DNA from 2 places in the Thalassospira sp. SM2505 genome. Region 1 is predicted to be linked to the other one. Evidence: predicted binding sites of a transcription regulator. Region 1 holds the regulator's gene; the other holds the start of a gene.
The links. The regulator LexA, encoded in region 1, represses DNA repair genes until DNA is damaged. The targets are predictions, from matches to a motif close to ATGTTCTANTTTGGTTC.
Positions count from the first base shown of each region.

Region 2: the regulator LexA is predicted to act here: its motif matches at 4,375-4,391, upstream of uvrA (excinuclease ABC subunit UvrA).

Region 1 covers NZ_CM142731.1:2,939,533-2,947,189, reverse strand. Annotated here, with positions in the region: gene ACTU44_RS13905 (VOC family protein) at 1-86, shown strand, start outside; gene ACTU44_RS13900 (citrate synthase) at 194-1,501, opposite strand; gene gltX (glutamate--tRNA ligase) at 1,613-3,019, opposite strand; gene ACTU44_RS13890 (ComEC/Rec2 family competence protein) at 3,179-5,311, shown strand; gene lexA (transcriptional repressor LexA) at 5,397-6,104, opposite strand; gene moaC (cyclic pyranopterin monophosphate synthase MoaC) at 6,260-6,739, opposite strand; gene trpC (indole-3-glycerol phosphate synthase TrpC) at 6,758-7,555, opposite strand; gene trpD (anthranilate phosphoribosyltransferase) at 7,552-7,657, opposite strand, start outside.
Region 2 covers NZ_CM142731.1:2,689,731-2,697,387, reverse strand. Annotated here, with positions in the region: gene ACTU44_RS12635 (SIS domain-containing protein) at 1-844, shown strand, start outside; gene nagA (N-acetylglucosamine-6-phosphate deacetylase) at 844-1,977, shown strand; gene ACTU44_RS12625 (Gfo/Idh/MocA family protein) at 2,023-3,090, shown strand; gene fbaA (class II fructose-bisphosphate aldolase) at 3,111-4,190, shown strand; gene uvrA (excinuclease ABC subunit UvrA) at 4,402-7,230, shown strand; gene ACTU44_RS12610 (hypothetical protein) at 7,272-7,657, opposite strand, start outside.

The DNA of each region.
Region 1 (7,657 bases):
GAATTTCAATCGAGTTCCTTCAGAAAGGTGAGAGCCTTGCACCGGCAGAGCCATGGGTAAGCATGGAAAACACCGGAAGCTGGTAAGTTTTGAGAGTTCGTTTTACCGGTAACACTGGTTGAGAAACACGAAAAGGCCCGGATTTCTCCGGGCCTTTTTGCTTTGATATGGCAAAGATCGCTGTCGGGACGACTTAGCGTTTGTCGACCGGAACGAACGGACGTTCTGCGACACCGGTGAACAGCTGACGCGGGCGGCCGATTTTCTGCGACGGATCTTCGATCATTTCTTTCCACTGGGCGATCCAGCCGACGGTACGTGCAACCGCGAACAGCACGGTGAACATGCTGACCGGAATGCCCATCGCCTTGAAGATGATGCCCGAATAGAAGTCGACGTTCGGATAGAGTTTCTTCTCGATGAAGTACTCGTCTTCACGTGCAATACGTTCGAGTTCCTGGGCAACATCAAGAAGCGGATCCTTGATGTTGAGTTCCTTGAGAACTTCGTGGCAGGTTTCCTGCATGACTTTGGCGCGCGGATCGTAGTTTTTGTAAACGCGGTGACCAAAGCCCATCAGACGGAACGGATCGTTCTTGTCTTTTGCTTTTGCAACGAATTCCGGGATGTTTTTCACATCGCCGATTTCGTTGAGCATAACCAGAACGGCTTCGTTCGCACCACCATGTGCCGGCCCCCAAAGGGACGCGATACCAGCAGCGATACATGCAAACGGGTTTGCACCAGACGAACCGGCAAGGCGTACGGTCGAGGTCGAAGCATTCTGTTCGTGGTCAGCATGAAGGATCAGAATACGATCCATTGCTTTGGCCAGAACCGGGTTAACTTCGTATTCTTCGCACGGGTTGCCAAACATCATCTGAAGGAAGTTTTCAGCAAAGCCCAGCTTGTTGTTCGGATAGCGGAACGGCTGACCGATCGAATATTTGTATGCCATCGCAGCAATGGTCGGCATTTTCGCGATCAGGCGATAAGCCGAGATCAGGCGCTGCTGCGGGTCATTGATGTCGGTGCTGTCATGATAGAATGCAGACATTGCGCCAACAACGCCACACATGATGGCCATCGGATGCGCATCACGGCGGAAGCCGTTATAGAAATTGCGCATCTGCTCATGCACCATGGTGTGCATGGTGATGTCGTTTTCGAACTGCGCTTTCTGGGTGGCATTCGGCAGCTCACCGTAAAGCAGCAAGTGGCAAACTTCGAGGAAGTCGGAGTTTTCTGCAAGGTCATCAATTGCATAACCACGGTGACGAAGGATACCAACGTCGCCATCAATGTAGGTCAGCTCGGACTGGCAGGAGCCGGTCGAAGTGAAGCCCGGATCATACGTAAAAAATCCAGTTTCAGCATACAGCTTCCGAATGTCGATAACAGACGGGCCTACGCTACCCTCAATCACCGGCATCTCGATCGACTTGCCAGTGGCATTGTCGGTCAGTGTTACGGTGTGGGAAGTCTTGGAATTCTGAGCCATGACTTATTTTTCCTTCCCTGTTTGAACGAACACGGTTTCAAGTTGGGTGCAGCATAATGCTGCGGCGCATTAAGCGCAAATAGACTATTAGTTTTTTATAATTCGCTGTTGTTATACATCGAAATGTCGAATGCGTTTCAGCGTTTGCTCTTTGCCAAGCACGATCATTACTTCGAAGATGCCTGGAGAAGAATTGGAGCCGGTAAGCACCGCCCGCAAGGGCTGTGCAACTTTTCCGAGTTTAAGATCAAGTTTTTCGGCAGTTGCACGAACACTTGCGTCAACGTTCTCTTCGGTCCAGCTTTCAAGCGCTTCAAGGCTGTTGGCCAGTTCTGCGAACAAACCTTCAGGTGCGCTATCAATCAGGGACTGGGCTTTCTCGTTAACGGACGTAATGCCATCTGTAACGTAGAAGGCCGAAGATTCGGCGAGCTCAATAAGTGTCTTGGCCCTTTCTTTAAGGCCTGCCATGCCATTGATCAAGATTTCTTTTTGCGCTGCATCAATTGCATCAATACCAGCAATGGCTGCAACCCGTTGGGAAATCTCGTCTACAAGCCGTTTGTCATCGGCCTGACGCAAGTAAATTCCGTTCAGGTTTGTTAGCTTTGCGAAGTCGAAACGCGACGCGCCCTTGCCAACATCCTTGACGTCAAACCACTCGATTGCCTGTTCCTGGCTGATGACCTCGTCGTCACCATGGCCCCAACCAAGGCGCAGCAGATAGTTGTTCAGCGCTTCGGGAAGGAAGCCCATCTCGTCGCGATAGGCATCAACACCCAGTGCACCGTGACGCTTGGACAGTTTTGCACCATCCGGGCCATGGATCAGCGGGATATGGGCAAAGGTCGGAACGTCCCAACCCATTGCGTCATAAAGCGCTTTCTGCCGGAAGGCATTGGTCAGGTGGTCGTCCCCGCGAATGACGTTGGTTACACCCATATCATGGTCATCAACAACAACCGAAAGCATATAGGTAGGGGTTCCGTCACCGCGCAGGATGACATAGTCGTCAAGCTGTTCGTTTGCGACGCGAACTTCGCCCTGAACCTGATCATCGATAACGACATCGCCTTCTTGCGGCGCCTTGAGACGAACCACCGGCTTGACGCCAGCAGGGGCCTCGGACGGATCGCGATCACGCCAGGTGCCGTCATATTTCATCGGGCGGCCTTCAGCACGGGCTTTCTCCCGCATGGCGGTCAGTTCTTCGGGCGAGCAATAGCAAAGATATGCCTTGCCGGCATCAAGTAATTGTTGGGCGACTTCTGCATGGCGGTCGCGACGGGCAAACTGGAAAGTCGGTTCTTCGTCAGCGGTCAGGCCAAGCCAGTTCAGGCCGTCAAAAATGGCCTCTACGGCCTCGGGCGTTGAACGTTCGCGGTCAGTGTCTTCGATGCGCAGCAAGAATTTGCCGCCGGTGTGTTTGGCATAAAGCCAGTTATACAGGGCGGTGCGTGCGCCGCCGATATGTAAAAACCCGGTCGGGGACGGGGCAAAACGGGTAACAACCGTCATTCAATCTATCCGTTATCTGGATGTTGTCGCTTGTCGTATGGACTTTTGGCGTGCAGGCTATAGCACAAATGACACGCTGTTGCACCACAGCCGATGTTAGATAGAAACAATGCTCAGGGCGGGCTATTGGACATTCGTCGTAATACTTTTATAAGAAGTATGAAAAAACAAAGGCTTGTGGGGGATTTCTCGCAAGTCATATTTGTTGTTACAAGCCAAAGAAATAAATGGTTTCTGTCATCGGTTCTCTTCTTTGGGTTGGGATGCGCGCTATATTTCTTGCTTCCTGCGCGCATTGCAGCATCAGAGATTGGCGTCGGAGTGATTCTTTCTGGCTGCGCATTCTGGATGACCCGGCGGATCGCGATTGTTGCTTTTACCCTGCAGTTGCAAACAAGCTTGATGGCGGGGTTCCTCACAAGTGCCATTCACACGGATATTGGTCCGCAAAATATTCTGACCAAGACGCTGTATGCGACCGAAATTACTGGGACTGTTATCAATATTGAACCGCGCGAAAATCGACTTCGGGTCACACTTGAACCATCTGCCATAACCGGACTGGCAGATGGGGAATTCGACTGGAAAGTCAGATTAAGTTTTCTGGGCGACAGCAAATTTTCCATCGGCGATCAGGTGCAGGTCAAGGCAAGGTTATTTCCGCTTCGCCCGCCAGCGGTTCCCGGTGATCCTGATTTCGCGCGCAACCTTTACTTTAGCGGGATCGGCGCAACCGGTTTTGCATTCGGACGACAGTTTCAGGTCTTGGATGAGGGTAAAAGTTATAAAAACAATGAATTATGGAACTTTATTGAGGAGGCACGTCAGTCTGTTTCTCAAACGATCAGCCACTATCTGAGTGCTCCCGAAGCCGGAATAGCCAAGGCACTTATCATTGGTGAACGGGGTGAAGTCACCCCCGATATAACCGAAGACTTACGGAAGTCGGGGCTTGCCCATCTTTTGGCGATTTCCGGACTGCATATGGGATTGTTGTGTGGAACGGTGTTTTTTCTGTTCCGGTTTTGCCTGGCTGCTATTCCGCGCATCGCATTGCGCTATCCGATAAAAAAATGGGCGGCGGTAGCTGCTGCCTTGTCAGGGCTGATTTATCTTGGATTGTCCGGGGCAACAGTGCCCACGCAACGCGCCTTTATCATGTTGCTGGTTGTCTGGATCGCCTTGTTGCTTGATCGCCGCGCCATTTCGTTACGCTTGGTCGGTGTTGCGGCTATTGTCGTTTTGATCTTGCGTCCCGATGCCGTTCTGGGAGCCAGCTTTCAGCTGTCCTTTGCTGCTGTTGGTGCGTTGGTGGCATTCTATGACGGGCCCGGCCGTCGATGGCTTGATCGTCAGGGTATGAGCCCCTGGTATGTCCGTATCGTGATCTATATCGCTGGATTGCTGGTCACCGGGATCATTGTTACAGCAGTGACGGCACCGATAATCGGGTTCCATTTCGGACGCATTTCGATGCTGGGGATTGTTGCCAACCTGATTGCCATCCCGGTGATGGCATTCTGGGTGATGCCGTTGATTGTTGCGACACTGATATTGATCCCGGTCGGGTTGGGCGGTGTAACGCTTGCCTTGATGAAACCCGGGCTCGCCGTCCTGATCAGGACGGCCTCCATCGTCGCCGATCAGGAATGGGGGCTTTGGTACGTTTCGGGGCTGAGCTTTATCGCAGTTTCCTGTTTGTTGCTGGCACTTTCCTGGGCGATGATCTGGCGTGACAGGGCCGCCATTATTCTGGGTGTCCCGCTTTTACTGATTGCTGTGTTTGCGCAATGGCAACATCAAAGCCCGAATATTCTGGTGTCAGGTGATCGTGAAAACTGGGCTGTCTTCGATCCGGATGACGGTGTCCTTCATATTCCCGACGGGCTTGGTGAGTTTCAAAAATCGGTCTGGATGAGCCGCTTCGGCATGCGACGTGAGGATGAAGACCGCTACGTCAAAACCTGTGAGACGGACCCGTGTCTGGTCGGGATTGGCGCGGACAGTGCCAAGACAAACATCATCATTGCAAGCAAGCTTCTCAACCCGTTTTATGCCTGTCGGAATGCCGAGATTGTCATCAGTCTGACAACAGACCTGCCAAGGCAAAGCTGTCAGGATGCCGGGGCGCAACACATGATCGATGACGATGTCTTGTGGTGGCAAGGTGGCGTGGCCTTAAGCGCAGGCAGCAAAGATAGCGATGAAATATCACTGCAAACAGTGCGCGCAACATCCGGACACTGGCCTTGGGTCATCGTCGCGCAAAAGGCGGGACGTGCAGCGCGATGAAACAGTTCTTCGAAGTTTAAAAAAAAACGCCCGGATGCATCGCACACCGGGCGGTTTTCAAAAGCTGTATGGCAATGGGCGGAGATCAGTATTGGCGCAGCAAGCCAACCAGACGTCCCTGAATGCGCACGCGGTCCGGTGACAGCGCACGGGTTTCATAGCGCGCATTGGCCGGTTCAAGCAGAACCTCACCGCGGCCACGTTTAAGACGCTTGAGCGTGGCTTCGCTGTCATCGACAAGGGCTACGACAATCGTGCCATCATGGGCCTGTTCACAACGCTGGATCAGCACCGTGTCGCCATCAAGAATACCGGCTTCGATCATGGAATCACCCGATACCTCAAGCGCATAGTGATCACCAGAACCCAGAAGGGCTGCCGGGACCTGCACCATGGTGCTTTGATCGCGCAGCGCCTCGATCGGGGTACCTGCGGCAATCCGACCATAAAGCGGTAGTGAAATGGCTTCTCCGGCCTCGGAAAATGCGGTTGGGACGGTTGCCGGACGGTGTGATGCCTTTCGCGCACTGGCAATGGATGTGACATTGTTTGGCGTTTCAGGTGCCTCGTCGTCACTGTTTTCCGGAAGCCGGATGACTTCCAGTGCACGGGCACGATGGGCGAGGCGACGGATAAAGCCGCGTTCCTCAAGCCCGGTGATCAGCCGATGAATGCCTGATTTGGATTTAAGGTTCAGGGCCTCTTTCATTTCATCGAAAGAGGGCGAGATACCGTGATCGCGAAGGTAATTGTCAATATAGACCAGCAACTCATATTGCTTGCGCGTCAGCATGATATTTCCCGAACCTGTAGCAAGAACAAAAAGGATACACAGATGTTCTACTTTAGTTCTTTTGCGCGGTCAAGCACCTGCGCATAAAAAGCACAGGACGGATGTCAGAAACGCGAAACAATGTCCTGAAACAGAAGGAAACCGGGGGAGCCCGATCAGTCGGCGATATAGGTGCCGGACTTTCCGCCTTCCTTGCGGGTGACACGAATATCGGTGATCTGCATCGCCTTATCGACCGCCTTGCACATATCAAAGACGGTCAGGGCCGCAACAGAGGCAGCTGTAAGCGCCTCCATCTCGACACCGGTCTTGCCGGTGGTCTTGCAGGTTGCCGTAATATCGACCCCGTCAACATCATCGGCCAGTTCAAGATCAACCGTGACCGAAGTCAGGGGCAGGGGATGGCACAGCGGGATCAGATCGGGAGTCTTTTTCGCCCCCATGATCCCGGCAAGCTGGGCAATGCCAAGAACATCGCCCTTTTTATGGCCGCGATCCGCAATCAGCTGTGCTGTTTGCGCAGACATCAGTACACGTGCCTTGGCAATGGCAATTCGGGTGGTATCGGCCTTGGCCGAGATATCGACCATGACGGCGTTACCACCTGCATCAATATGTGAAAGCTTGTCTGCCATTATTCTGTCTGTCGCCAATCAGGCCGCAAGGCCAAGAAGATTACGGGTTGCTGCGGTCACATCATCCTGACGCATCAGGCTTTCACCAATCAGGAAGCATTGCGCGCCGACCCTGGACATGCGTGCAAGGTCTTCCGGAGTAAACAAGCCGCTTTCAGCCACCAGCAAACGGTCGTTATCAACCATGCCAGCCAGTTCTTCGGTCGTGGTCAGCGAAATTTCCATGGTCTTGAGGTTGCGGTTATTAATCCCGACCAGTCGTGATTTCAGTTTCAGCGCGCGTTCAAGTTCCGGTGCATTGTGAACTTCGATCAGAACATCCATGCCAAGGCTGTGCGCGGCATCTTCAAGTTCAGCCGCCAAGCCATCGTCAAGGGCCGCCATGATCAAAAGGATACAATCAGCACCAAGTGCACGTGCTTCGGTGATCTGATAGGGATCAACCATGAAATCCTTGCGCAATGCCGGAAGGTCAACAGCCGCACGTGCCGCCACCAGATAGCTGTCATCGCCCTGGAAATAGGGAACGTCAGTCAGAACAGAAAGGCAGCTTGCCCCGCCAGCCTGATAGGCTCTTGCGAGTTCCGGCGGATTGAAATCCGGGCGGATCAGACCTTTGGACGGTGATGCTTTCTTGATTTCGGCGATCAGGCCGTAACGACCGTTCGCAACACTGGTTTCAAGGGCATTGATAAAGCCGCGCGGTGCTGACTGTGCCTTTGCTTCTGCTTCAAGCGTGCCAAGGGTTTTGCGCGCCTTGCAGGCTGCGACATGGTCACGTTTGTCGTCACAGATTTTTTGAAGAACGTCACTCACGCTGCGTTTCCTTCGTTGGTAATGGTAACAAGGCCCAGCAGCGTCTCTGCAGCCTTGCCACTGTCAATCGCATCGGACGCCTTTTTAATACCCTCGGCAAGA
Region 2 (7,657 bases), 250 kb from region 1:
CGAAAGCCAGCTTGGCATTCCGGTCGTTTCGGCAGCACCATCAATTGTATCAATCTATAATCGTTCAATTGCATCGAAAGACGCTTTGTTCATAGCGGTTTCGCAGTCCGGCAAGAGCCCTGATCTGGTGAAGAATGCCGAGGCAGCCCGTGACGCGGGTGCGCGTACTGTGGCACTTGTGAATGTGGTCGATTCTCCACTGGCCGATACCGTTGACCATGTGATCCCGCTGATGGCCGGACCAGAGACAAGCGTTGCAGCAACCAAATCCTATATCGCAACCCTGTCAGCGATTGCGCAGATTGTAGGTGCCTGGACACAGGATGATGCATTTAACAAAGGGCTCGTTAAGTTACCTCAGTCGTTGAATTCTGCTCTGGATCAGGATTGGCTGGGCGCATCGGAAACAATTGCCAACTCTAACGGCCTTTATGTTATCGGGCGTGGACCAGCATTTGCAATCGCACAGGAAGCTGCCCTTAAATTCAAGGAAACCAGCAGCTTGCACGCCGAAGCTTTCAGCGCAGCTGAAGTCAAACACGGACCGATGGCACTGGTCACGCCGACTTTCCCGATGCTGGTATTCTCGCAGCAAGATGCGTCACGTGACAGCGTCGAGGATTTCCTCTCCGAGATGCGGGCAAAAACAGACAATCTGTTTGCCGCAGAGACGGGCTATGCCGATATCAAGGGTCACCTCCCGGTGGTCGAGGATATCCACCCGTTACTGGCGCCGATTGCCATGATCCAGACATTCTACACTCTGGCGGAAAATGTAGCTTTGGCCCGTGGCTGCAACCCCGATGCGCCGCCGCACCTTTCGAAAGTGACGGAGACCCACTAATGACCAGCTTTGCCATTACCAATGCCCGCATTTTCGACGGGACAGAATTTCTCGACGGAAGAGCGGTCATCGTGCGTAACGGCAAGATCGAAGCAATTTCCGATGCAAAAGCCCTGCCCAACGACATTGAAATCGTTGATGGTCAGGGCCAAACTTTGGCCCCCGGCCTGATTGACGTTCAGGTTAATGGCGGCGGCGGCGTTCTTTTGAACGATCAACCCGATATCAACGGGGTGCGCGCCGTCATGGAAGCCCATCGTAAGTTCGGTACCACTGCGATGCTGCCGACTCTCATCACCGACTATCGTGACAAGATGGAAGATGCCATTGCGGCCGTCAGCGCTGCAATTGATGCAAATGTTCCGGGTATCGTCGGTATTCATCTTGAAGGCCCGTACCTGAATGTCGAGCGTAAAGGCGTTCATTCCGCCGACATCATCCGCCCGATGGAAGATGATGCGATTGAACTTCTGACCCGCCTGCCCAACGGCAGAATTCTGGTCACCATGGCGCCGGAAAAAGCCGCCAAGGGAACCATAAAGAAGCTTGCAGACAAAGGTGTTCTGGTTTGCGCCGGGCACACTGCAGGTACCTATGATGATATTCAGGAGGCAATTGGCGAAGGAATGCGTGGCTTTACCCATCTGTTTAACGCCATGAGTCCCCTTACCCATCGCGAACCTGGTGTTGCCGGTGCGGCAATGGCAGATGATACCACCTGGTGTGGACTGATTGTTGATGGTTACCACGTGCATCCTGCCGCTGTGAAAATCGCCGTTAAAGCCAAGGCAAAAGGCAAGATCATGCTTGTGACGGATGCGATGCCGACAGTTGGCGCAACTGAAAAACGCTTTGTCCTTGGTGGTGAGGAAATTATCGCCACTGATGGGCGTTGCGCCTTGGCCAACGGGACGCTAGCAGGCTCCGATCTTGATATGATCAGTGCGGTTAAAAACTGTGTCGAGATGATCGGTATTGAGCTTGGCGAAGCGCTTAGAATGGCATCCCTTTATCCGGCAGAGTTCCTGAAACTAGATGACAAGATGGGGCGCATTGCACCGGGCTATCAGGCCGATATCATTCTGTTTGATGACAGCTACACTGTAACCCGCAGCTGGATCAACGGCGCATAACAATCAAAACAATCAATATTTTATCAGGTTTTCAGGAGGCATAAAATGAAGCCGGTTCGTATTCTTGTCATTGGTCTTGGTAATATGGGTATGTCCCACGCAAAGGCTTATCACGCGCTGGATGGATACGAAATCGTCGGCATTTGCGCACGTTCCGAAATCCCGGCAAACAAGCTTCCTGATGGTTTTGCCGACTATCCGCAATTTACCGATTTCTATACTGCGTTGGCAGAAACCAAACCGGATGCGGTTTCAATTAATACCTATACCGAAACACATGCAGATTTCGCCATCGCAGCATTTGAAGCCGGTGCACATGTTTTTATTGAAAAGCCGCTGGCTGCGACCGTCGCAGATGCTGAACGCGTGGTCGCATCTGCACGCAAACATGATCGGAAACTGGTAATCGGATATATCCTGCGCCATCATCCATCCTGGGAAAAGTTCGTCGAAATTGCCAGGACACTCGGCAAACCGCTTGTCATGCGGATGAACCTTAACCAACAAAGCAGTGGCGCCTTTTGGGAAACCCACAAGCGGTTGCTTAACAGCGTATCGCCGATTGTTGATTGCGGGGTTCATTATCTTGACATCATGTGCCTGATGACCGGCGCAAAGCCGGTATCGGTCAATGCAATTGGTGTGCGTCTCTCTGAGGATGTCGCACCAGAGATGTATAACTATGGGCAGCTTCAGGTACGTTTTGATGACGGCTCAGTTGGCTGGTATGAAGCTGGCTGGGGTCCGATGATCAGCGAAACCGCATTTTTTGTTAAGGATGTCATTGGACCGAAAGGTTGCGTCTCGATTACCGATGTCGAAGAAAAAGGAGCCGGATCGGCCGACATCGATACCCACACCAAGACAAATGCATTGCGCCTGCATCATGCAGATACCGACAGTTCCGGCGAATTCACCCGCGTTGATGAAATCATCCGCACAGATGACGAACCCGATCACGATGGTCTTTGCCTGCGTGAACAGGAATTTTTCCTAAAGTCTATAACAGAAAATCTTGACCTGACGCAGCATATGGAAGATGCATTGGGCTCCTTACGGATTGCCCTTGCTGCGGACCAGTCGGTTCGCACGGGGGCACCTGTTTTACTCTGACCCCCAGGAGGAGTACCCACATGCCTTCCGTTAAACCCGGTGTTGTTACCGGTGCTGCCTATCGTGACCTTGTCGCTGCTTGCAAGCAGGACGGTTACGCCCTTCCCGCTGTTAATATCACATCATCAAGCACGATGAACGCAGCCCTTGAAGCTGCCGCGAATGCCGGTTCTGACATTATCATTCAGCTTTCGAATGGTGGCGCACAGTTCTTTGCCGGCAAGGGCATCAAGGACGCTGATGCTGCCCGTGTCGTGGGCGCAGTTTCGGCTGCCCGTCATGCACAGCTTCTTGCTGAATATTACGGTGTCGCTGTTGTCATGCATACCGATCACGCGAACCGCAAGTTCGTCCCGTGGGTCGATGAAATGTTGAAATGGAGCGAAAAGGCCTATGCCGAAACCGGTCAGGCGCTTTATAGCTCTCACATGCTCGATCTTTCGGAAGAAACGCTTGAAGACAACCTGTCGACTTGCGAGACCTTCCTTAAGCGCATGTCCGCCATCGAGATGAGCCTTGAGATCGAACTGGGCGTTACCGGTGGCGAAGAAGACGGCATTGGTCACGAGCTTGACACGTCAAGTGACGAGATCGATCCGCGTCTTTATACCCGTCCGGAAGAAGTTGAAGAGGCCTATCGCCGTCTGTCGCCGCTCGGCCATTTCTCGGTTGCTGCTGCATTCGGTAATGTGCACGGCGTCTATAAACCGGGCAACGTCAAACTGCGTCCAGAAATCCTTCTGGAAAGCCAGAAATTTGTATCCGAGAAGCATGGTCTTGGCGACCGTCCTCTGGACTTCGTATTCCATGGTGGTTCCGGTTCGGAAAAAGAAAAAATCGAAGAAGCCGTCAGCTATGGCGTTTTCAAGATGAATATCGATACCGATACCCAGTTCGCCTATTCCCGCCCGGTCGGTGAATATGTCGAAGCCCATGCGCGCGCCTTCAAGTATCAGGTCGATCCGGAAACGGACAAACCATACAAAAAAGACTATGACCCGCGCGTCTGGGTTCGCGAAGCTGAACTTTCGATGGCAGCCCGTCTCGAAGAAGCTTTCAAAGACCTTGGCGCGACCGGTCGTTCGGTCACCAAGGGCTAAGCCTGATCAGCCTTGTTCGACCAAAATGGTCACAGGATTTGTGAAACCCGCCGGACTTGTTCGGCGGGTTTTTTCGTGTCTCTATCGCCATGGTCATTGTGAAATGACAGTCTCCTGACAAATACTGACAGGAGCTGTCAGGGGTGCGCTTGCGTATAGCGTTGACGTCCTCTATACACTTTCCGAACAATTCAGGAACAAAAGGCCCGATATGCTGACGAAAATTTCGGTTCGCGGTGCGAAAGAACACAATCTTCAGAACATCGACGTTGAACTGCCACGCGATTCTCTGGTGGTGATTACCGGCCTGTCGGGATCCGGAAAAAGTTCGCTTGCGTTCGACACGATCTATGCTGAAGGTCAGCGTCGCTATGTCGAAAGCCTGTCTGCCTATGCACGCCAGTTCCTTGAATTGATGCAAAAGCCGGATGTCGAATATATCGACGGCTTGTCCCCGGCCATTTCGATCGAACAAAAAACGACATCGCGCAATCCGCGTTCGACCGTCGGTACCGTCACCGAGATTTATGACTATATGCGTCTTCTGTGGGCGCGCATCGGGATCCCCTATTCGCCTGCAACGGGTCTTCCAATTGTCAGCCAGACGGTGTCGCAGATGGTCGACCGGGTGATGGAGATGGAAGAAGGCACGCGTCTTTACCTTCTTGCTCCGATCGTACGCGGACGTAAGGGCGAATACAAAAAGGAATTGCGTGATCTGCGCTCACGCGGGTTCCAGCGCGTCAAAATCGATGGCGAGATGTATGACATCGACGAGGCCCCCGAACTCAATAAAAAACTGAAACATGATATTTCAGTCGTGGTGGATCGTTTGATCGTCAAGGAAGGCATCGCCACCCGTCTTGCCGACAGTTTTGAAACTGCCCTTGAATTGACCGATGGCATCGTTCTGACCGAAGACGCCAAGACTGGGGAAACCACTGTCTTCTCTGCAAAGTTCGCCTGCCCCGTCTCCGGTTTTACGATTGAGGAAATCGAACCCCGCCTGTTTTCATTCAACAATCCCTTTGGCGCCTGCCCGGCTTGTGATGGTCTTGGCACCCAGATGGAATTTGATCCGATGCTGGTTGTCCCTGATGAAAGCAAGACGCTTGAAGATGGCGCTGTTGCTCCTTGGGCAAGCAGCACATCGAAATATTATCTGCAGACGCTGAAATCGGTCGCAAAGCATTTCGGCTTCAAGACGAATGTTGCCTGGGACAAATTACCGAAAACAGCTCAGGACATTATTCTGAACGGCTCCGGCGAAGAAGAAGTCACCGTTACCTATGATGACGGGTCGCGCAGCTATAAGGTTTCTCGCCCGTTCGAAGGTGTTATTCCAAACATGGCCCGTCGCTGGCGCGAAACTGACAGTCAGTGGGCCCGTGACGAACTGTCCAAATATCAGATGGTTTCACATTGCCCGACCTGTTCGGGAAAGCGCCTGAAACCCGAAGCACTGGCCGTAAAGGTTGATGGATTTGATATCTCGCAGATCACTGATCTTTCGATTGCCAAGGCCGGTGACTGGTTTATCGGCCTTGAAGGCAAGCTGAACGAGAAAGAAACAGAGATCGCCCGGCGTATTCTTCGCGAGATCAATGACCGTCTGCGGTTCCTGCGTGACGTCGGACTTGATTATCTCTCCATGTCGCGCACGTCCGGCACCCTTTCGGGCGGTGAGAGCCAGCGTATTCGCCTGGCATCGCAAATCGGCTCGGGCCTCACAGGTGTGCTTTACGTGCTTGATGAACCTTCAATTGGCCTGCATCAGCGCGACAATGACCGTCTTCTGGAAACCCTCAAGCGCCTGCGTGATCTTGGAAACACTGTTCTTGTCGTTGAACATGACGAAGATGCTATTCGCGCGGCTGACTATGTCGTTGATATGGGCCCGGGTGCAGGTATCCATGGTGGACGTATTGTTGCGCAGGGAACCCCCGAAGAAATCCAGCAGAACCCCGACAGCCTGACGGGGAAATACCTTGTCGGGATCGAACAGATCGCTGTTCCCAAGGAACGTCGCAAAGGAAATGGCAAGGCGATTACCATCAAGGGGGCCACGGCCAACAACCTTCAGGGCATTGATGTTGATTTCCCGCTTGGAAAATTCATCTGTGTTACCGGAGTTTCCGGTGGTGGCAAGTCCAGTCTGGTGATCGAAACGCTTTATAAGGCGTTGGCAAAACGGATGCATAACGCCCGTCATCATCCCGGTGCACATGACAGCATTACCGGTGTCGAACTTATCGACAAGATCATCGATATTGATCAAAGCCCGATTGGCAGAACCCCGCGATCCAACCCGGTGACCTATACCGGGGCTTTCACCCCGATCCGGGACTGGTTCGCACAGTTGCCCGAAGCCAAAACACGCGGCTACAAGCCCGGTCGTTTCTCGTTTAACGTCAAAGGCGGTCGTTGCGAAGCTTGTCAGGGTGACGGCGTCATCAAAATCGAAATGCACTTCTTGCCCGACGTCTATGTGACATGCGATCAGTGCAAAGGTAAACGATACAACCGCGAGACACTGGAAATATCGTTTAAAGGCAAATCGATATCTGATGTCCTTGATATGACGGTCGAAGAAGGCGCCGAATTCTTCAAGGCTGTTCCTTCGATCCGTGACAAGATGGAAACCCTGAAACAGGTCGGTCTTTCCTATATCCACCTTGGACAGCAGGCAACAACTCTTTCGGGTGGTGAAGCACAGCGCGTCAAACTTGCCAAGGAACTGTCAAAACGCGCGACAGGACGGACGATCTATATTCTCGATGAACCGACCACAGGTCTTCATTTCCACGATATCCGCAAATTGCTTGAGGTGCTGCATACCATTGTGGATCAGGGCAACACGGTGGTCGTGATCGAACATAACCTTGACGTTATCAAAACGGCTGACTGGATCATTGATATAGGACCCGAGGGCGGCGACGGCGGCGGTCAGTTGGTCGGCACTGGCACCCCGGAGGCCATCATGGCCAATGAGCGTAGCTATACGGGTCGTTATCTGAAACGGCATCTGGGACTGGAATAATATTTAAAGGGCAGCATGTTTTTGCTGCCCTTTTTCATCACCTACCCGCCACTGGTTACCCGGTTTTCAACTCTTTTGACCAAGGCTGTACTCAGCCGTTCACTAAATCCTGACAAGAATGCGAAGACCAGAACGATCGACATTTGTTGTCCGGCCACGGCGGAATTGCTGATCTGGTCGAGGTCATCAAGATTATGCAGCTCATCAAGCGGTATGGGCAGTATCCCGGCGCGTAGCGCAAGCAGCACGACCAGTGCGAAACAAAACCCCATGCATGGCCGGAACAGGAAATTAAAGAACACTGACGACGGTTCCATATCCGCCCACGGGGTGTCCTTCCCTAAACGCATCATCATGCTTGTCAGGGCACCAATGGCACCGAAGCTGCCAACAAAGAACAACAGGTCGTAACTGAACCCGAACAATT